3 regions of the Micromonospora arida genome follow, and region 2 is predicted to be linked to each of the others. Evidence: predicted binding sites of a transcription regulator. Region 2 holds the regulator's gene; each other region holds the start of a gene.
The links. Region 2 encodes HrcA, which represses chaperone genes, less so after heat shock. Its sites were predicted from a motif close to GGTTNGCACNCTCNNNNNGAGNGTGCNAACC; they were not measured.

Region 1 (6,675 bases), on a different contig from region 2:
ACGTGCCGCAGCAGGGCCCCGAGGTTCTGCCGTCGGACGTCATCCTGGCTTGGTCCTGGGCGCATGCTGGTGCTACCTCCCGCGCGGTCAGCGGGTGCCGGTGGCTGCCGCGCGGCGGCGGGAGAGCGCGTCGACGCTGGCGGCGAGCAGCAGCACGACGCCCGTGACCACGTACTTGACTCCCGCGCTGTAACCCATCAGGCCCATTCCGTTTTCGATGACCGCGACCACCGCGCCGCCGAGTACGGCGTCGAGGACGCGGCCCTTGCCACCGAAGAGGCTGGTGCCGCCGATCACCGCTGCGCCGACCGCGTAGAGCAGTACGTTACTGCCCCCGGTGTTCGGGTCGACGGAGTTGGCCCGGCTGGCCGCCACGATGCCACCGATGGCGGCCATCGAGGAGCAGATCACGAAGACCGAGATCCGGATCCGGTCGACGTCGATGCCGGCCCGGCGGGCCGCTTCCCGGTTGCCGCCGACTGCGTAGATGTGCCGGCCGTAGCTGGTGCGTTGCAGCACGAAGGTCCAGATGACCAGCAGCACCACGATGATCGGCACCACGATCGGCACACCCTTGAGTGAGCTGATCAGGACGTTGCGGCTGCGCTCCAGGTTGAGCACGTACACCGCGGTGCCGAGGATGACGGCGAGCCCGACGATCCGCAGCGCCACCACCGCGATCGGGTCGGTGATCAGACCACGGGCAGCCCGCTTGCGGTGACGCAGCAGTTGCACCGCCGCGTAGCCGATGATCGCGAGGGCGGTCAGCCCCCAGCCCAGCGTGGGGGCGAGGTTGCGGTTGGCGATGGCGACCAGCACGTCGTCGCGGACGGAGATGTTGGTGCCCTCTTTGACGAGCAGCAGCACGACGCCCTGGAAGGCGAGGAAGCCGGCGAGGGTGACCACGAAGGACGGGATACCGATCTTCGCGACGAGCATGCCGAGCGTGGTGCCGATGACCACACCGGTGGCGACCGCGGCGAGTACGGCGACCCACCAGGGGTAGCCGAGCACGGTGACCACATTGGCCAGCACCGCCGCGCACACGCCGCTGGCGAAGCCGGCGGAGAGGTCGATCTCGCCGAGCAGCAGTACGAAGACCAGGCCCATTGCGATCAGCGTGACCGCCGCGCCCTGGGTGAAGAGGTTGGCGAAGTTACCGGCCGACAGGAACGACGACGGCCGCATGATCGCGAAGACGGTGCAGAGCACGATCAGGCCGAGTACGGCCGGTAGCGCGCCGACGTCGCCACCGCGTACCCGACTCAGGTAGTTGCGGAAGTGGCCTCCGATGGTCGGCGTCGGTGTGACGGCCGCCGGGCCGTCCTTCCGCACGGCGGTGGTGGTCATCGGACGCCTCCTGAGATCGAGTCGGCCGCCTGCGGGCCGTCGCCGTTGCTGCCCGGGTCGGTGGCGAGGCCGAGCCCGCCCGAGCGCCCGGCGGTGATCAGCTCGACCACCTGGGCGTGGGTGATGTCGGTGGTCTTCACCTGGGCGACCATCTGGCCGAGGTACAGCGCGGCGATCCGGTCGGAGACGGCGAAGACGTCGTTCATGTTGTGCGAGATGAGCACCACGGCCAGGCCGTTGTCGGCGAGGCGGCGGACCAGTTCGAGCACCTGGGCGGTCTGTGCCACGCCGAGCGCCGCGGTCGGCTCGTCCAGGATGACGAGCTTGCTGTTCCACAGCACCGCCTTGGCGATGGCCACGGTCTGGCGTTGACCGCCGGAGAGGCTGGACACGTGCTGGCGGAGTGAGGTGACGGTGCGGATGGAGAGCCCTGCCAGGGTTTCGGCGGCGAGCTGTTCCATGGTCGGCTCGTCGAGGACGATTCCGTTGCGCTTCTCCCGGCCGAGGAACATGTTCTGCACGATGTCCAGGTTGTCGCAGAGCGCGAGGTCCTGGTAGACGACCTCGATGCCGAGTGCGGCGGCGTCGCGAGGGCTGCCGATGTGTACCGGTTCACCGTTGAACAGGAACTCGCCAGCGTCGGTGGGGTGGATGCCGCTGATGCACTTCACCAGGGTCGACTTGCCGGCGCCGTTGTCGCCGACCAGTGCGGTCACTTCGCCCGGGTGGACGGTCAGGGCGACGTCGCGGAGCACCTGGACAGGACCGAAGCTCTTGTCGATCCCGCGGAGTTCCAGCAAGGGGGTCGCGGACACGGGGGGTCTCCTTCTCAAGGGAGGGTAGGGGCCCGTCCGGCGGGCGCCGCCCGGCACGGGAGGGGTGCTCCCGTGCCGGGCGGCGATGGTCGTCCCGGCGGGTGATGCGGCGTCGGTCAGCTGATGCCGGCGTCCGCGCAGAGCTTGGCGTACGCCGCGGTGCAGACCTCTTCCTTGGTCACGTAGCCGTCGGCGATGACGTCCTTGACGGTGTCCTTGTAGATGGCCTTCGGGGTGAGCAGCACCGAGGGGACGTCCCGGTCACCGTCCTTCACCGTCTGGCCGGTGTCCTTCTTCTCACCCTTGGCGAGCGCGATGGCCAGGTCGGAGGCGGCCTTGGCCTCTTCCCGGACCGCCTTGTAGACGGTCATGCACTGGTCACCGGCGAGGATGTTCTGCAGGCCCTCGGTGCTGGCGTCCTGCCCGGTCACCGGCACCTTGCCGTTGAGCTTGTTCTTCTTGAGGATCGAGATGGCGGCGTTGCCGAGACCGTCGTTGGCGGCCAGCACACCGTCGATCTTGCCGTTGGCCTTGGTGAGCTGCTGCTCGAAGATCGTCGCGGCCTGCGCGTTGTCCCACGCCGGCACCGCGTCCTCAGGGCCCTTGACGTATTCCTTGGAGTCGAACTTCGGCTTGAGCACCGAGTCGTAGCCGGCTTTGAACAGGGTGGCGTTGTTGTCGGTGGGGGAGCCGTTCAGGTACGAGACGACCGGGTTCTTGGCGCCCTTTTCGGTCAGGCACTTCGACAGACCCTCGCCCTGGAGCTTGCCGACGGTCTCGTTGTCGAAGCTGACGTAGTACTGGGCCGAGCCACCGAGGGTGAGCCGGTCGTAGTCGATGGTGGCGACGCCCTGCGACTTGGCCTTGTCCAGCACGGCCTTGCCGGTGCCGGAGTCCAGGTTGACGATCATCAGGGCGGTCACGCCACCGGTGATCATCTGGTCGGCGATGGTCTGGAAGGCGGTCTTGTCGTTCTGGGCGTTCTGGATGTCGTACTTGACGTTGGCCGCCTTGAACGCCTCCTCCAGGAACCGGCGGTCCGCCGTTTCCCAGCGGGCCGAGGACTTGCTGTCCGGGAGGATCACGCCGATCTTGGGGGTCTTGGTGGAGGCGGCCTTGTCGCCGGAGTCGTCGCCACAGGCGGTCAAGCCGCCGGTCGTGAGCAGGCCCACGGCGGCGATGGTGAGGATCCCCTTACGCATGTGCAGGGTCCTTTCGGAGGTGGGGGAGGTGTTGTTTTGTTGTGTCCGGCAACGTATTTCGCGTCACACCGGCTCCACAAGACCGCGCAGGTGCATAGTTTGTTGGGAGCGATAACAATTCAGCAACGCGACTGTTACTCCGCGGGTATCCCACGGGGGAGTCGACGTAACGAAGGCCGTCAGTGGGTCTGCAACGGCGCGGTGCGGGCGTCGGTCAGCGCCACCAGATCCGCCGGGGCCAGTTCGAGTTGCAGACCACGCCGACCAGCCGAGACGTAGATCGTCGGGAGATCCAGCGCGGATTCGTCCAGCACTGTGGGCAACCGTCGACGCTGCCCGAGCGGGCTGATCCCACCGCGTACGTAACCGGTGGCCCGCTCGGCGACGGCCCGGTCGGCCAACGCGGCCCGCTTGCCGCCGACCGCCGCCGCGAGCGCCTTGAGATCCAGCTCGCCGGTGACCGGAACGACCGCCACGGTGAGCGCGCCGTCGACCTCGGTCACCAGAGACTTGAACACGCGCTCCGGTGCCACGTCGAGCGCCACCGCCACCAACGCGCCGTAGTTCGGGGCGTCCGGCGCCACCCGGTACGGATGGGTGCGATGCGCGATTCCGCGCTTGACCAAGAGTGCCGTTGCCGGCGTGCCCTGTCCCGCCACAGCGACGAGGCTAGTCGAGATGGCGCCAGTCGACCGGCTGGCCGATCAGCACCGTCGGTGCGCCGTCGACGCGGGTGAGCACCAGACTCGCCGCCGCGTCCCCGGCCAGCCGCAGGTCCCGCCGGAGCTGCTCCGGGGTGAGCGCCGAACCCCGCTTGAGGATCTCCACCCGGCCCACCCGGCGGTCGCGCAGCAGCGCCCGCAGGCGCTTGAGCGAGAACGGCAGCACGTCGGTGATCTCCAGACAGCGCGCGTACGGGGTGCGGATCGGCTGGTCGGCGTAGAGGTAGGCGATGCTCGGATCGCCCAGGGTGGCGTCCAGTTCGGTGGCCAGTTCGGCCACGAGGTGCGCGCGCACCACCGCCGGGTCCGGGTCGTACAGGTAGCGACGCGGCGGCCCGACCGGCGCCTCGGCGGCACCCGAGCCGGTGAGCTCGTGGCGGTGGGCCTCAGCGCCCCGCTGACGGTAGAGGGTTGCGCGGCGGGGCACCTCCGCCAGCTCGCCGCACCAGAGCGCGGCCTCGACCAGGTCGCCGTCCACGCCGACCCACTCCGCCTCCGCACCCGCCGGAATGAGCGCGTGGTCCAGGCCCGGCGCCACCTTCACCACTGTGCGCGGCACCCGCTCGGCCAGCCCGGTCACGAAGTCCCACGGTGGCGAGTAGGCGCGCGGGTCGAAGATCCGCCGCCCGGTGCCGGTGGCGCGGCGGGCCGGATCGCAGAAGACCCCGTCGACCCCTGACACGTCGAACCCGGTCGCGTCGCCGCACTCGACAGTGAACAGCTCGGCCAGGCCCGCCGCCTCGGCGTTGGCGGCGGCCATCGCCGCGGTCACCGGGTCGGCCTCCACGCCGTACACCCGGATGCCGGCGCGGGCGGCGGCCAGCGCGTCGGCCCCGAGCCCGCACCCGAGGTCGGCCAGGGTGCGCACGCCGGCCGCGTACAACCGGGCGGCCCGACGGTCGGCGACCACCCGGCGGGTGGCCTGCTCCAGGCCGGGACGGGTGAGGAACATCCCAGCGGCGGCCGAGCCGAACTTGCCCACCGCCCGGTGGCGCAGCTCGGCCTGGGTCAGTGCCGCCGCGGCCAACGTCGGCGGCACGCCGGTCGCGCGCAGCGCCGACGCCGCTACCAGTGGATCACCGCCGGCCAGGTCGGCCGCCGCCGTGAGCGCGGCCGACCCCTCAGGGGTACGCAGCGCCGCCAGCTGATCGAGATCCACCCCGCCATTGTCCCGGCCCACCCGGAAATCCTGGCTGGCGGGGCGCGACTCGCTGGCACTCTCCTTGACGGAGTGCTAGCCACGGAATAACCTGCGATTAGCACTCTCACCCTGAGGGTGCCAGCTTCCGGGTCTCGCGACCCGGGTGCGCACGCCAGGCGGACCGGCACCCGCGACGACGGCACCGCCCGGTGGCATGAGGCAGATTGACGATGGTCAGCCCCGCTGGCCAGCAACGAAACCAGTACCCCAGGAGGGTATGCCCGTGACTACCGCGACCAAGGTTGCGATCAAGCCGCTCGAGGACCGCATCGTGGTCCAGGCGAACGAGGCTGAGACCACCACGGCGTCGGGCATCGTGATCCCCGACACCGCCAAGGAGAAGCCGCAGGAGGGCACTGTCCTCGCTGTGGGCCCGGGGCGCGTCGACGACAACGGCAACCGGGTTCCGGTTGACGTGCAGGTCGGCGACACCGTCCTTTACTCGAAGTACGGCGGCACCGAGGTCAAGTACGCCGGCGAGGAGTACCTGGTGCTCTCCGCCCGCGACGTCCTCGCGGTCATCGAGAAGTAAGCAACCGATCAGTGCCACTGCCCCGGTCCGGCTCGCCGGGCCGGGGCAATGGCGCTTCGAAGGGACATTAATGGCGAAGATCCTGAGCTTCTCGGACGACGCCCGGCACCTGCTGGAGCACGGTGTCAACGCCCTCGCGGACGCGGTCAAGGTCACCCTCGGCCCGCGCGGGCGCAACGTCGTCCTGGACAAGAAATTCGGTGCGCCGACGATCACCAACGATGGTGTGACCATCGCCAAGGAGATCGAGCTCACCAACCCGTACGAGAACCTTGGCGCGCAGCTGGTCAAGGAGGTGGCGACCAAGACCAACGACGTCGCCGGCGACGGCACCACCACCGCGACCGTGCTGGCCCAGGCGATGGTTCGCGAGGGTCTGCGCAACGTGACCGCCGGGACCAACCCGGCCGGTCTCAAGCGGGGCATCGACGCGGCGGCCATGAAGGTCTCCGAGGCGCTGCTCGGCAAGGCCGCCGAGGTCACCAGCAAGGAGTCGATCGCGAACGTGGCGACGATCTCCGCGCAGGACTCCACGATCGGCGATCTGATCGCCGAGGCGATGGAGCGCGTCGGCCGCGACGGTGTCATCACCGTCGAGGAAGGCTCGATGCTCACCACCGAACTGGACGTGACCGAAGGTCTCCAGTTCGACAAGGGCTTCATCTCGCCGAACTTCGTCACCGACCTGGAGGGTCAGGAGTCCGTCCTTGAGGACGCGTACATCCTGGTCACCACCCAGAAGATCTCGGCGATCGAGGAGCTGCTGCCGCTGCTGGAGAAGGTCCTGCAGAACAGCAAGCCCCTGCTGATCATCGCCGAGGACGTGGACGGCCAGGCGCTCTCCACCCTGGTG
Region 2 (6,675 bases):
GTCCCGGGCGAGCATCGGGCCGAGAGGCGCACCGCCGAGCAGGTGCGCGTGCGCGTGGAAGACCTCCTGGCCGCCGTACGCGCCGGTGTTGAACATCAGCCGGAAACCATCGCCGAGCAGCCCCTCGTCCTCGGCCACGGCGGCGGACGTCGCCAGCACGTCGGCGGCCAGCGCCGGGTCACCCTGGGCGAGCGTGGCGACGTCGGCGTAGTGCTCCTTCGGAATGACCAGGACGTGCACCGGCGCCTTCGGGTCGATGTCGCGGAAGGCGAGCGTGGTGTCGGTCTCCCGGACCACGGTGGCCGGGATCTCCCCGGCGACGATGCGGCAGAACAGGCAGTCGGATCCCATCGGGGCAGTGTAAGGACTCACGGGCCTGGGGCGCTCCGGCGCCGGGTGCGCCGCAGGCCCGTTCGCAGGGAAGGTACGGCTGAGGCAGGATGGCCGGCATGACGGATCGGGCGGTACTCGTGACCGGGGCCTCGCGTGGGATCGGCCGCGCGGTGGCGAAGGCGTTCGCAGCCGGCGGCGACCGGGTGGCCATCCACCACCGCGACTCCGCCGACGCGGCCGAGGAACTACGCGCGCAGCTACCGGGCACCGGGCACGTGGTGGTCCGCGCCGACCTCACCGATCCGGACGCGGTCCGGGTCATGGTCGACCGGGCCGCCGAACTGCTCGGCGGGCTGGACGTGCTGGTCAACAACGCCGGGACGTACGGCGACCGGGACGACCCGCACCCGATCTTCGGCGCCTCGTACGAGGAGTGGCAGCAGCGGTGGCGGCAGGTGCTGGAGACCAACCTGACCGGCGCCGGCAACGTCATCTGGTGTGCCGCCCAGCACATGCGCGAACGCGGTGGGCGGATCGTGAACGTCTCGTCCCGTGGCGCGTTCCGTGGCGAGCCGCACCAGCCGGCGTACGGCGCCAGCAAGGCGGGGCTGAACGCGCTGGGCCAGTCCCTCGCCGTGGCGCTCGCGCCGTACGGCATCGCGGTCGCCACCGTCGCGCCGGGCTTCGTGGCGACCGACATGGTCACCGAGTACCTGCGCGGTGAGGAGGGCGTGGCCATCCGGGCGCAGAGCCCGTTCGACCGGGTGGGCAAACCGGAGGAGATCGCCGCCGCCGTGCACTGGCTGGCCTCGCCGCAGGCCGAGTGGGCCTCCGGCACGATCATCGACCTCAACGGCGCCTCCTACCTGCGCAGTTGAGGTCGACGCCGGCGGCAGATCACCTGGCCAGGGAGGTGGTTGGCGGTTCGTGGGCGGGTAAGTCTCACCGACATGGCCGACTCCGCGCTGCTGGACCTCACCGCCGACTACCGGGTGGCCGATGGCCACGACGACGACCCTGTCCTGCTCCGCCCCGACGGCACCCCCGTCGACACCTGGCGTGAGGACTACCCGTACGACGAGCGACTGGACCGCGAGGAGTACGACCGTGACAAGCGGCTGCTCCAGATCGAGCTGCTGAAGCTCCAAGACTGGATCAAGGAGTCCGGCGAGCGTTTGGTGATCCTCTTCGAGGGCCGGGACGCCGCCGGCAAGGGCGGCACCATCAAGCGCTTCATGGAGCACCTCAACCCGCGTGGCGCGTCGGTGGTGGCGCTCGCCAAGCCGGACGAGCGGGAAGCCGCCCAGTGGTACTTCCAGCGGTGGCTGGCACACCTGCCGGCGGCCGGCGAGATCGTGCTGTTCGACCGTTCCTGGTACAACCGGGCCGGCGTGGAGCGGGTGATGGGATTCTGCAGCCGTAAGGAGTACCTGGAGTTCCTGCGGCAGGCCCCGGAGCTGGAACGGATGCTGGTGCGCTCGGGCATCCGGCTGGTCAAGTTCTGGTTCTCCGTCTCCCAGAACGAGCAGCGCACCCGGTTCGCGATCCGTCAGGTCGACCCGGTCCGGCAGTGGAAGCTGTCCCCGATGGACATCGCCTCACTCGACCGGTGGGACGAATACACCGAGGCCAAGGAGGCGATGTTCTTCTGGACCGACACGGCCGACGCGCCGTGGACGGTGGTGAAGAGCAACGACAAGAAGCGGGCCCGGCTCGAGGCGATACGACACGTGCTGCACCGCTTCGACTACACCGGCAAGGACCCCGAGGTGGTCGGCACACCGGACCCGCAGATCATCGGAAACGCTGGGCTGGACCTGGGGCCGGAGGAGGAGGTCGTACCGGTGTTCCCGAGGCCCTGAACGATCACCAGCGGCCGAGGCGGGTGGCGAGCACGCTGAGGGCCGCCACCCCGGCAGTGGAGGTGCGCAGGACGGCCGGCCCGAGGCGTACGGGTCGCCCGCCGGCCTCGGCGAAGGCGGTCAACTCGGCCGGGGCGATGCCACCTTCCGGGCCGATCACCAGCACGATCTCGCCGGTGGAGGGCAGCTCGGCGGTGGTGAGCCGGTCGTCGGCCTCCTCGTGCAGCACGAACCCGACGGCGGCACCGGCGATCCGGCGGGCAACGGTGGCGGTGGACTCGTCCGGCGCACCGGCCACCACCGGCAGCCACGGCCGGCGGGCCTGCTTGGCCGCCTCCCGGGCGGTGGCCACCCACTTCTCCCGGGCGCGTACGCCCCGGTCGCCGCGCCACTGGGTCACCGAACGCGAGGCCGCCCAGGGCACGATCTCGTCCACCCCGACCTCGGTCATCGCCTGCACGGCCAGCTCACCCCGGTCGCCCTTGGCGATGCCCTGCACGGTCACCAGCCGGGGTACGGGCGCGTCCGCGTACCCCCGGGAGGTGATGGTGACCTCCAGGCTGCCCCGGCCGACGGCGGTGACCACGGCGGCGGCCGTGCCGCCCCGACCGTCGGCGAGCAGCAGCTCCTCGCCGACGCGCAACCGCTGCACGGTGGCGGCGTGGTGCCCCTCCGGGCCGTCCAGGGTCAGCGCGTCGCCGGTGGGCAGCGCATCGACCAGGAAAAGCGGTGCGGACACCTCAGGCGTGCCCGTTGAACGCGTCGCGCATCCGGGAGAAGAAGCCGCCCTGCTTGGACAGCTCGGCGACCTCCTCACCACGGGTCTTGGCGAAGTCGCGCAGCATCTTCTCCTGGTCCGGGTCGAGCTTGGTGGGCGTCCGCACGTCCAGGTGGACGTAGAGGTCGCCTCGGCCGGTGCCGCGCAGGTGCGGCACGCCCCGGGCGCGCAGTCGCAGCGTGCTGGCCGGCTGGGTGCCGGCCTTGACGTCGACGGTCTCCTCGCTGTCCAGCGTCTTGATGGTCAGCCGGGTGCCCAGCGCCGCCGCCGTCATCGGCACGGTGACCCGGCAGTGCAGGTCGTCGCCCTTGCGGGAGTACACGTCGTGCGGGCGTTCGTGGATCTCCACGTAGAGGTCACCGGCGGTGCCACCGCCGGGGCCCACCTCGCCCTGCTGGGCCAGCCGGATCCGCATGCCGTCCTCGACGCCGGCCGGGATCTTGACGGTCAGCGAACGGCGGGTCCGCACCCGGCCGTCGCCGGCGCAGGTGGGGCAGGGGTGCGGGATGGTGGTGCCGTAGCCCTGGCACACGGTGCACGGCCGGGCGGAGACCACCTGGCCGAGGAAGGTGCGCTGCACCGACTGCACCTCGCCCCGACCGCCGCACGCCTCGCAGGTCGCCAGGTGCGTGCCGGCGGCCGTGCCGGCCCCGGAGCAGGTGGTGCAGAGCACCGCGGTGTCGACGGTGATCGGGGCCTCCACACCGAAGGCCGTCTCGTGCAGGTCGAGTTCGAGCCGCAGGATCGCGTCGGCGCCCGGCCGGGTACGCGGCCGTGGGCCACGGGCGCCACCTCCGGCACCGCCGAAGAACGCGTCCATGATGTCCTGGAAACCGACGAACGGGCCGGCGCCTCCGGGGCCACCCGGGCCGCCGGCACCGCCGCCACCCGGGGCGAGCGGGTCGCCACCCAGGTCGACGATCTGCCGCTTCCGGTCGTCCGAGAGGACCTCGTACGCGGCGTTGATGTCCTTGAACTTCTCCTGAGCCTCCGGGTCCGGATTGACGTCCGGGTGGAACTGGCGTGCCAGCTTGCGGTAGGCGCGCTTGATCTCGTCATCGGAGGCTTCCCGGCTCACACCGAGAATGCCGTAGTAGTCCCTGGCCACTGCGTTCCGTGTCCTCATGTTCGTCTCGCGTTGCGCCGGTCGGCGGCCGCAGCCGGCCGCATCGGCCCTGACCAATCAGTTCTGGGCCAGCAACTCGCCCACGTAGCGTGCCACGGCGCGCACCGTGGCGATGTTGCCGGGGTAGTCCATCCGGGTGGGCCCCAGCACCCCCAGGCCGCCCACGATGGTGGTGCCCGGGCCGTACCCGGTGCTGACCACCGAGGCGGCGCGCAGGTTGTCGAACTCGTTCTCGTCGCCGATCAGCACCCGGGTCGTGCTCGGCTCGGTCTCACCGATGAGCTTGAGCAGCACGACCTCCTCCTCCAGGGCTTCGAGGATCGGCCGCAGGGAGCCCTGGAAGTCGAGCAGGCCGCCCCGGGTGAGGTTCGCGGTGCCGGCGAGCGCGATCCGCTCCTCGTGCCGTTCGACAAGCGTCTCCAGCAGGACGGTGGCGAGCGTGGTCATGGTCGGACGCAGGCCGGTCGGCGCTTCCTCGACCAGCGCCTGCACCAGCGGCGGCGTCTCGGACAGCCGGGCGTTGGCGAGCTTCTCGTTGATCAGTCGGCGCAGGTCGGTGACGTCGTCGGCGGGCACCGGCCCGGGCAGCTCCACGAGTCGCTGCTCCACCCGCCCGGTGTCGGCGATCATGACGAGCATCAGTCGGGTGGTGGAGATCGGCACCAGCTCCAGGTGACGCACCGAGGAGCGGGCCAGGCTCGGGTACTGCACGACGGCGACCTGCCGGGTCAGCTGGGCGAGCAACCGCACCGTGCGGTGCACCACGTCGTCGAGGTCGACCGCGCCGACCAGGAAGCGCTCGATGGCCCGGCGCTCGGCCGGGCTGAGCGGCTTGACCCGGGACAACCGGTCGACGAAGAGGCGGTAGCCGCGGTCGGTGGGCACCCGGCCGGCACTGGTGTGCGGCTGCCGGATGTAGCCCTCCTCCTCCAGCACGGCCATGTCGTTGCGGACCGTGGCCGGGGAGACCCCGAGCTGGTGTCGCTCGACCAGCGCCTTGCTGCCGACCGGCTCCTGGGTGGAGACGTAGTCTTCGACGATGGCGCGGAGCACGGCGAGTTTACGGTCGTCGAGACCCATCCTCCGCACCTCCTGTCGCACGTCGGCCGCCGGCGCTCTGGGCCGGCCGGGCCGTCCTGGCACTCGACTGTAACGAGTGCCAGTCTACGTCGGCGGGCCCGCCGACGCGATGATCAACGGCCACCCGTCGGTGCGGTCCACGCCACCTGCGTTGGGCCGATCGGCCCACACTGCCAGGCGGTGTCGCTCTGGTGCGGCGTTGCCACGGGCCCCTACCGTGACATCCATGACTGAACCTCCTCGCCCTCCCGGGTCGGGCGACCCCGGCAACTACCCGCCGGAGCCCACCTCCCCAGGCCCGTCCCCGTCGGCCGAGCCGCCCACCGCACCACTGTCCGGGGCGCCCGGGCCGGCCGGCTATCCCCCGCCCGGTGGCTATCCGCCGCCCACCGGTGACCAACCGCCGTCAGGCGGCTACCCTCCGGCAGGCGGTTACCCCCCACCCGGGGGCTATCCCCCGCCCGGCGGCTACCCGGCCGGCGGTGCCTACGGCGGCCCCGGCGGCGGCTACGCCAACAACGAGGACAAGACCTGGGCCCTGGTCGCGCACTTCGGCGGGGCCCTCGGCGCGCTGGTCAGCTTCGGTCCGCTGGGCTTCGTCGCCCCGCTGATCGCCTACCTGGCCCGCGGCCAGCAGTCGCCGACCGTCCGGGCGCACGCCCTGGCCGCCCTGAACTTCCAGATCCTCTGGTCGATCATCGCGTTCGTGCTGCTCTTCGTGAGCTGGTGCCTGCTCTTCCTGCCCAGCATCGCCGTCGTGGTGATCCAGATCCTGTTCGGGATCATCGCCGGCATCAAGGCCAACGAGGGCACCCCGTACCGCTACCCGATGACGGCCAACTTCATCAAGTGAACCGGGCCGGCCGCTCCCCCGGCCGGTCCGGAACACCGCTGCCCCGGTTCCGGGGCGGCGGTGTCCTCAGGGCAGCAGGTCGCGGACGACCGCGTCGGCGAGCAGCCGCCCGCGCACTGTGAGCACCGCCCGGCCGGCGGCGTACTCGTCGGCGGCCAGCAGGCCGCCGGCCAGCGCCCGCTCGGCGCCGGCCCGGCCGGTGGCGTCGAGCACCCCCAGCGGGAGGCCGCTGGCCAGCCGCAGCCGGAGCATCACGTCCTCCATGTGCGCCTCGTCGACAGTGAGCACCTCCCGGGCCAGGCCGGGAGACTCCCCGGCGGCCAACCGCTTGGCGTACGCCGAGGGGTGCTTCACGTTCCACCAGCGCACCCCACCGACGTGGCTGTGCGCCCCCGGCCCCAGCCCCCACCAGTCCGCGCCGGTCCAGTAGAGCAGGTTGTGCCGGCAGCGAGCCTCCTCGGTGCGGGCCCAGTTGGAGACCTCGTACCAGGAGAGCCCGGCCGCGTCGAGCGCGGCCTCCGCGGCCAGGTAGCGGTCCGCGGCCACGTCGTCACTGGGGTACGCCAGCTCGCCACGCCGCATCCGGGCGGCGAGCCTGGTGCCGTCCTCGACGATCAGGGCGTACGCGCTGACGTGGTCCACC
Region 3 (6,675 bases), on a different contig from region 2:
GGCATGTGCCGCAACCTCGGGTTCACGCTGACCCTCTACAGCGGGCAGATGTGCACCACCTCACAGAACATCCTCATCCCGGCCGGGGGCATCGAGACCGACCAGGGGCACAAGAGCTTCGACGAGGTGGCCGGCGGGATCGCCGCCGCAGTCGGCAAGCTCACCGCGGACCCGGCCCGAGGTGTGGAGCTGACCGGCGCCATCGTCAACGACGGGGTGCTGGAGCGGCTGGCCGAGGTGACCAAGGTCGGCGAGCCGGTGCTGGAGTCGCGAGCCGTGGCCCACCCGTCGTACGCCGACGCGGTGGTGCGTACCCCCACGATCGTGAAGCTGACCGCTGACGACGCGGAGACGTACGGCCGGGAATGGTTCGGGCCGATCTCGTTCGCCATCGCGACCGACTCCACCACGCACAGCCTGGAGCTGCTGCGCCGGACGGTCGGCGAGAAGGGCGCGCTCACCGCCGGGGTCTACTCGACCGACGAGGCCGTGTTGGACGCCACCGAGGCGGTGGCGGTCGAGGTCGGGGTGCACCTGTCCTGCAACCTCACCGGCGGTGTCTTCGTCAACCAGTCGGCGGCGTTCTCCGACTTCCACGGCAGTGGGGCCAACGCGGCGGCCAACTCGGCGTTGACCGACGGGGCGTACGTCGCCAACCGGTTCCGGATCGTGCAGTCCCGGCGGCACGTCTGAGTTTCGGTTGCGCTTGGGGGTTTCCGGGGCGGTCCCGTTCCTCGCGGGTCGGGCTGCCCCGGAAACCCGCCGTGGGCGCTGTGGTCGTCGGCGTCTCTGGTCCGGAGCCTCTGCTGTACCCCATGATCGTGCTCGATCCAGGAAGTAGTGGTCTCTGGTCGGATGGTTACCACTACATCCTGGATCGAGCGTGATCATCAGGGCTGGCGGCAGCGCGGCGGCTACCCGCGCGCCGGCGGTGATCGTTGGGTGGTTCTGCGGGTCAGGCTGTTCGGCGCATCTGTAGCTCGGTGAGGGCTGGGATGTTCGGGTGGGGGACTCGTACCCCGGTGTCCTTGAAGCCCAGGCGCTGGTAGGCGCGGTAGGCGCGGTCGTTGCCGACCACCACCTCCAGCAGCAGCTCCGGTCGGCCACAGGCTCGCGACCAGGCGGCCACCCCGTCGATCAGCTCGCCGAGCAGGCCACTGCCGCGCCAGGCCGGCGTGACGTACACGGCGTAGATCACGGTCAGCCCCGGTTCGTTCGGGTGGGTCGTACCACCGGCGTGCCCGACCAGCCGGCCGCCCGGATCGGCGACGAACTGCGCGTTACCGGCACCGGCCGAGGTGTACGCGACCCGGGCGGCGAACTCGTTGTGCGGTCGGGCCGCGGCGTCCGCCAGGGTCTCCAGGAAGGCCAACGGCGCGTCGGCCAGCATCTCCAGGCGCAGCGCCCGCATCCGGGCGGCGTCCTCCGGCCGGACTCGGCGGATCTCCGCGAGCCGCAGGGCCGGCGAGCCCATGTCGGTGGTCATGCCCGCATGCCTACCACAGGGCAGGGATGGCGTTTCGCGAGCTGGGCCCGATCGCCGTCATCTCGGGGCCGCCCCGCGCCGCTCCCTGAATTCGCAATGACGCGGGCGAATCCGGTGGCTCCGGAACTCGGCCGATCAGCGCGGTCGGAACGCCTCGAAGTGTGTCTGATTTGTGGCCGTGCGCGGCCGTCACTCCTCGTGTAGCGTGCGATTTCGGTCACCTGCTTCAATGGCGGTCATCGATCGCTGAGTCGGTGCTCCGGGGCGCCCGGCCGTGCCGTGCGCCGAGTCAGGCAACGCCGCGCAGAGTGAGGGAAGTGCACCGTGGCACAGGGCTCAGTGAAGTGGTTCAACGCCGAAAAGGGCTACGGCTTCATCGCCGTCGACGGCGGTCAGGACGTGTTCGTCCATTTCTCCGCGATCGAGATGGACGGTTACAAGGCGCTGGACGACGGTCAGCGGGTCGAGTTCGAGATCACCCAGGGTCAGAAGGGCCCACAGGCAGAGCACGTACGCGTCATCGGCTGATCTTCCTGGCCGATCGGCCCCGCGAGTCGGGGCTGCGGCAGGGGCGCGCAGCCGGGAAGATCGTGAACCGTTCCAGCCGATATGAGGAGCGTTCATGACCGACCAGCCGCCCCCGCCCACTCCGTCCCCCGGGTCGGGGGAGCCGGACCCGTCCTCGCCCGCCGGCAGCCCCGGCCCCGCCGGTCCGCCGCCCGGCTGGGGATCGGGCATGCCCCCGGCCGGCCCCGCCGGTCCGCCGCCCGGCTGGGATCCCGCGCAGAGTGCCTGGGGTGCGGCCCCGCCGCCGCAGGGATGGGCGTTCCCGCCCACCGGGGGCTACCCGCCCGGGTCGGGTCCCTACGGGGGGCAGCCGTGGTACCCGGGGCCGCCGGTCGGCTGGTACCCGCCGGGTTACGGGTTCGACCCGAACGACGCCCTGGTCACGCCACCCGGTGCAGGCATCGGCGGCTGGTTCAACCGGTGCGGGGGAGCGCTGCGTCGGGGCTGGCGGCAGTTGGTGCCGATCATGCTGCTCACCCAGGTGCTGCCGGCGGCGGTGCTCTCGGTGGTCTCCCTCGGTCTGGACCCGTCGGCGAAGTGGGCCGCCCAGGCCGAATCGACGTCGACCCCCGCGCTGCCGGACAATTTCGCCGCCGAGTTGCTGAGCCTCCTGGTCCTGCTGGTCGGCGGCAGCCTGGTGGTCGGGTTGGTGCAGGCCGTCGGGTGGGCCGCCGGCACCTGGGTGATCACCCAACAGGCGGCCGGTCAGCCGGCCAGCCTGGAGTCTGCGCTGCGCTACGGCCTGCGTCGGGCACTCGGGCTGTGGGGCTGGACCCTGTTGGTCAGTCTGCTCGTCGGCGTCGGTGTCTGTTTCTGCGTGCTGCCGGGCATCTACCTGGCCTTCGCGCTGAGCATGGCCGGCCCGGTCTATCTCTTCGAACGGCACAACCCGATCGGTCGGTCGTTCCGGATGTTCCACGACCGGCTCGGCCTGCTGCTCGGACGGGTGGCCCTGGTGGCCGTGGCGGTGCTCGTCGGCACCCTGATCCCCGGTGGCCTGGAGGGGATCGGCACCTCCGCGCTCGGAACGGATCCGTTCTCCTCGGCGGGTACCGCCGCCGGGACGGTGGTGGTGATCGGGATCACCGCCGTGCTGGCCCTGCCGGCCCACCTCGCTCAGATGATCGGTCTGCTGGTGACGTACGCCGAACAGCGCGCCCATGAGGCGCCGGTGAACACCGCTGGACTGGCTGCTGAACTCGGCTGAGCGGCGGCATCGTGCTTGCACTCGGCAGGGGAGAGTGCTAAACAAGTCATTGGCACTCGCATACCGTGAGTGCCAATGGTCGGGACGGTGGGGCCAGGTTGCACCGGCGTGGAGACGCCGGGGCGGCACATGGCCGGTCGTCGCGGGCTATCCGGCCCGGCCGAAGGACGTCGTCGTCGCCAGGTGGCGACGTCCCAAGGTGCGTACACCAGGCGGCCCATCCGGGGCACACATCTCGGGTGGCCCGTGAGTGTCCAGGAGGACAACGCCGTATGGCCAAGATGATCGCGTTCGACGAAGAGGCGCGCCGCGGCCTCGAGCGGGGCATGAACCAGCTCGCCGACGCCGTAAAGGTGACCCTCGGCCCCAAGGGCCGCAACGTCGTGCTCGAGAAGAAGTGGGGTGCCCCCACCATCACCAACGATGGTGTGAGCATCGCCAAGGAGATCGAGCTCGAGGACCCGTACGAGAAGATCGGCGCTGAGCTGGTCAAGGAGGTCGCCAAGAAGACCGACGACGTTGCCGGTGACGGCACGACGACGGCGACCGTCCTGGCCCAGGCCCTGGTTCGCGAGGGCCTGCGCAACGTGGCCGCTGGCGCCAACCCGATGGCCCTGAAGCGGGGCATCGAGGCCGCGGTCGCGAGCGTCTCGGAGGAGCTGTCCAAGCTCGCCAAGGACGTCGAGACCAAGGAGCAGATCGCCTCCACCGCCTCCATCTCCGCTGGCGACAGCACCGTCGGCGAGATCATCGCCGAGGCGATGGACAAGGTCGGCAAGGAAGGCGTCATCACCGTCGAGGAGAGCAACACCTTCGGGCTGGAGCTGGAGCTCACCGAGGGTATGCGCTTCGACAAGGGCTACATCTCGGCCTACTTCATGACCGACCCGGAGCGTATGGAGGCCGTCTTCGACGACCCGTACATCCTGATCGCCAACAGCAAGATCTCGTCGGTGAAGGACCTGCTCCCGATCCTGGAGAAGGTCATGCAGTCGGGCAAGCCGCTGCTGATCATCGCCGAGGACCTGGAGGGCGAGGCGCTCGCCACCCTGGTGGTCAACAAGGTCCGTGGCACCTTCAAGTCGGTCGCCGTCAAGGCGCCGGGCTTCGGTGACCGCCGCAAGGCCATGCTGACCGACATCGCCATCCTCGCCGGTGGTCAGGTCATCAGCGAGGAGGTCGGCCTCAAGCTCGACGCCGCCAGCCTCGACATGCTGGGCCGCGCCCGCAAGGTCGTGGTGACCAAGGACGAGACCACCATCGTCGACGGTGCCGGTGACGCCGAGCAGATCCAGGGCCGGGTCAACCAGATCCGGGCCGAGATCGACAAGAGCGACTCCGACTACGACCGGGAGAAGCTGCAGGAGCGGCTGGCCAAGCTGGCCGGCGGCGTTGCGGTGATCAAGGTCGGCGCGGCCACCGAGGTCGAGCTCAAGGAGCGCAAGCACCGCATCGAGGACGCCGTTCGCAACGCGAAGGCCGCCGTCGAGGAGGGCATCGTCCCGGGTGGTGGCGTCGCGCTGGTCCAGGCCGGCAAGACCGCCTTCGACAAGCTCGACCTGGTCGGCGACGAGGCGACCGGTGCGAACATCGTCAAGGTCGCGCTGGACGCCCCGCTGCGGCAGATCGCCGTCAACGCCGGCCTTGAGGGCGGCGTCGTGGTGGAGAAGGTCCGCAACATCGAGGCTGGCCACGGCCTCAACGCCGCCAACGGCGAGTACGTCGACCTGCTGGCCGCGGGCATCATCGACCCGGCCAAGGTGACGCGCTCGGCGCTGCAGAACGCCGCTTCCATCGCGGCGCTCTTCCTCACCACCGAGGCTGTCGTCGCGGACAAGCCGGAGAAGACCCCGGCTGCCCCGGCTGGCCCGGGTGGCGGGGACATGGACTTCTGAGTCCAGTTCCGACACCGAACGGGGCGGGCCGCTGACGCGGTCCGCCCCGTTCGTCGTCAGGTCGGTAGTGGGCGCTGGTTGCGCCGCTTGTGCGCCCGGTTGTACGGCGGAAGCAGTTGGATCGGCGCGTCCACCATCTCCTGCGGCTCCTCGACCAGCGACGGCTCACCGTCGGTGGTCATCTCGGCCAGTTGCTCGGCGTCGCCGTAGTCGAGCCGGTCGAACGGCAGTTGGCCGGGGAGTTCACCCATCGGTTTCCAGGTGATCGGCGTGCCGTCCTCGGTCTGGTTGTCATCCGTGGTCATGGCTGCCTCCTCTACCGAAACGGTAGGGGGCGTCGATGGCCGGTGCGGGCGAATGGATCTATGTCCTGTTTGCCCCGGTTATGCCCTGGGCAGGGTTCGCCGGTACAGGAAGAAGACCCGCTCGATCCACGCACCCGCGCTGCCCGAATAGAACGGCACAGGCCCTACCCAGCCGATCTGTGCCCGATCCAGCCCCGCCGCCCGCTGGTCGCGCAGGCAGCGCCGCAACAGCACCCCACCGATGCCCGACCCTTCCGCGGCCGGCGCGGTGCCCATCGGCCCGAACCAGCTCGGCCGGGACGACCCGTACGCGGCGAAGCCGAGCACCTCGCCGTCCCGCTCCGCCAGGTGGCAACCGGCGTCGACGCGCCCCACGGACCCGGCCAGCTCGCCGTCCCACGTTCCGCCGAAGGTGGACCGAGCGAACGCGGTCAGCGCCGGCAGGTCCGCCGGCTCCGCCCGGCGTACGGTGACGCCCTGGTCGGCCAGCCGCCGCTCCGTCGCCTCGGTGGACCGCAGTGCCGGCGACCGGTCGTACGACAGGTCCGCGGTCATGTTCCAGGCGGTCCGGTCCTGCTGGTAGCCGAGCGCGAGGGCGGCGCAGACCGCAGGCGTGTAGCGGACGTCGATTCCCGGCCACGCGTAGTACGGCGGGTTTCCGGCCAGCAACACCTCGGTCGCCCCGCGCTCGGCGAGCACCCGCTCGGCCCGCTGGAGCAGCGCCCGGCCGACGCCCCGACGCCGCTGTTCCGCAAGGACCGCCACCAGATCCACGTGCCCGATCCCCGGCTCGGTCGACGACACCGAACAGATCAGCACCCCCACCAGGTCCGCGCCCCGGTACGCGCCCAGCCCGACCACCGGCCGGTCGGCGGCGGCCCGGGTCCAGAGCACGTCCACGATGGCAGCCGCCTCGGCGGCGTCCTCGGGCAGGTCGAGAGCCTGCTGGCAGAGCTGTACGACGCTGGGGACCAGGTCGGCGGTCAGCTCGGTGACGGTGATCTCGGCGTCCATGGTCGCCGACCCTAGATCACCGAGTGTCGGGCCGCACCCGCGGCTCAGCACTTCAGGAAGGAAACCTGCCTATTGCTGAGCGGCGCGAACGGCGGCGTAGGCGTCGACCTGACCGGCACCGGTGACGTTCGACGGAGCACCGCAGGCGTCGGAGGGGCTGTCGGAGCGATAGGTGGGCGTCGCCGCCGTGGCGGTGTCCCG

Region 1: groES (co-chaperone GroES) is a predicted target of HrcA. The motif match lies at 5,344-5,374, and genes of this name have one in related genera.
Region 3: groL (chaperonin GroEL) is a predicted target of HrcA. The motif match lies at 3,308-3,338, and genes of this name have one in related genera.

Annotation. Positions count from the first base shown of each region.
Region 1 covers NZ_JBIALC010000008.1:182,784-189,458, reverse strand. The annotation lists gene ACFYP0_RS23505 (ROK family protein) at 1-65, opposite strand, end outside; gene ACFYP0_RS23500 (sugar ABC transporter permease) at 88-1,350, opposite strand; gene ACFYP0_RS23495 (ATP-binding cassette domain-containing protein) at 1,347-2,165, opposite strand; gene ACFYP0_RS23490 (sugar ABC transporter substrate-binding protein) at 2,282-3,367, opposite strand; gene ybaK (Cys-tRNA(Pro) deacylase) at 3,547-4,026, opposite strand; gene ACFYP0_RS23480 (THUMP-like domain-containing protein) at 4,037-5,248, opposite strand; gene groES (co-chaperone GroES) at 5,508-5,822, shown strand; gene groL (chaperonin GroEL) at 5,893-6,675, shown strand, end outside.
Region 2 covers NZ_JBIALC010000003.1:572,073-578,747, forward strand. The annotation lists gene ACFYP0_RS13885 (histidine triad nucleotide-binding protein) at 1-351, opposite strand, end outside; gene ACFYP0_RS13890 (SDR family NAD(P)-dependent oxidoreductase) at 450-1,211, shown strand; gene ppk2 (polyphosphate kinase 2) at 1,284-2,195, shown strand; gene ACFYP0_RS13900 (16S rRNA (uracil(1498)-N(3))-methyltransferase) at 2,200-2,934, opposite strand; gene dnaJ (molecular chaperone DnaJ) at 2,936-4,081, opposite strand; gene hrcA (heat-inducible transcriptional repressor HrcA) at 4,157-5,179, opposite strand; gene ACFYP0_RS13915 (DUF4870 domain-containing protein) at 5,406-6,032, shown strand; gene hemW (radical SAM family heme chaperone HemW) at 6,099-6,675, opposite strand, start outside.
Region 3 covers NZ_JBIALC010000006.1:247,556-254,230, reverse strand. The annotation lists gene paaN (phenylacetic acid degradation protein PaaN) at 1-693, shown strand, start outside; gene ACFYP0_RS20015 (GNAT family N-acetyltransferase) at 956-1,486, opposite strand; gene ACFYP0_RS20010 (cold-shock protein) at 1,811-2,014, shown strand; gene ACFYP0_RS20005 (hypothetical protein) at 2,109-3,260, shown strand; gene groL (chaperonin GroEL) at 3,533-5,155, shown strand; gene ACFYP0_RS19995 (hypothetical protein) at 5,212-5,460, opposite strand; gene ACFYP0_RS19990 (GNAT family N-acetyltransferase) at 5,539-6,474, opposite strand; gene ACFYP0_RS19985 (S8 family serine peptidase) at 6,544-6,675, opposite strand, start outside.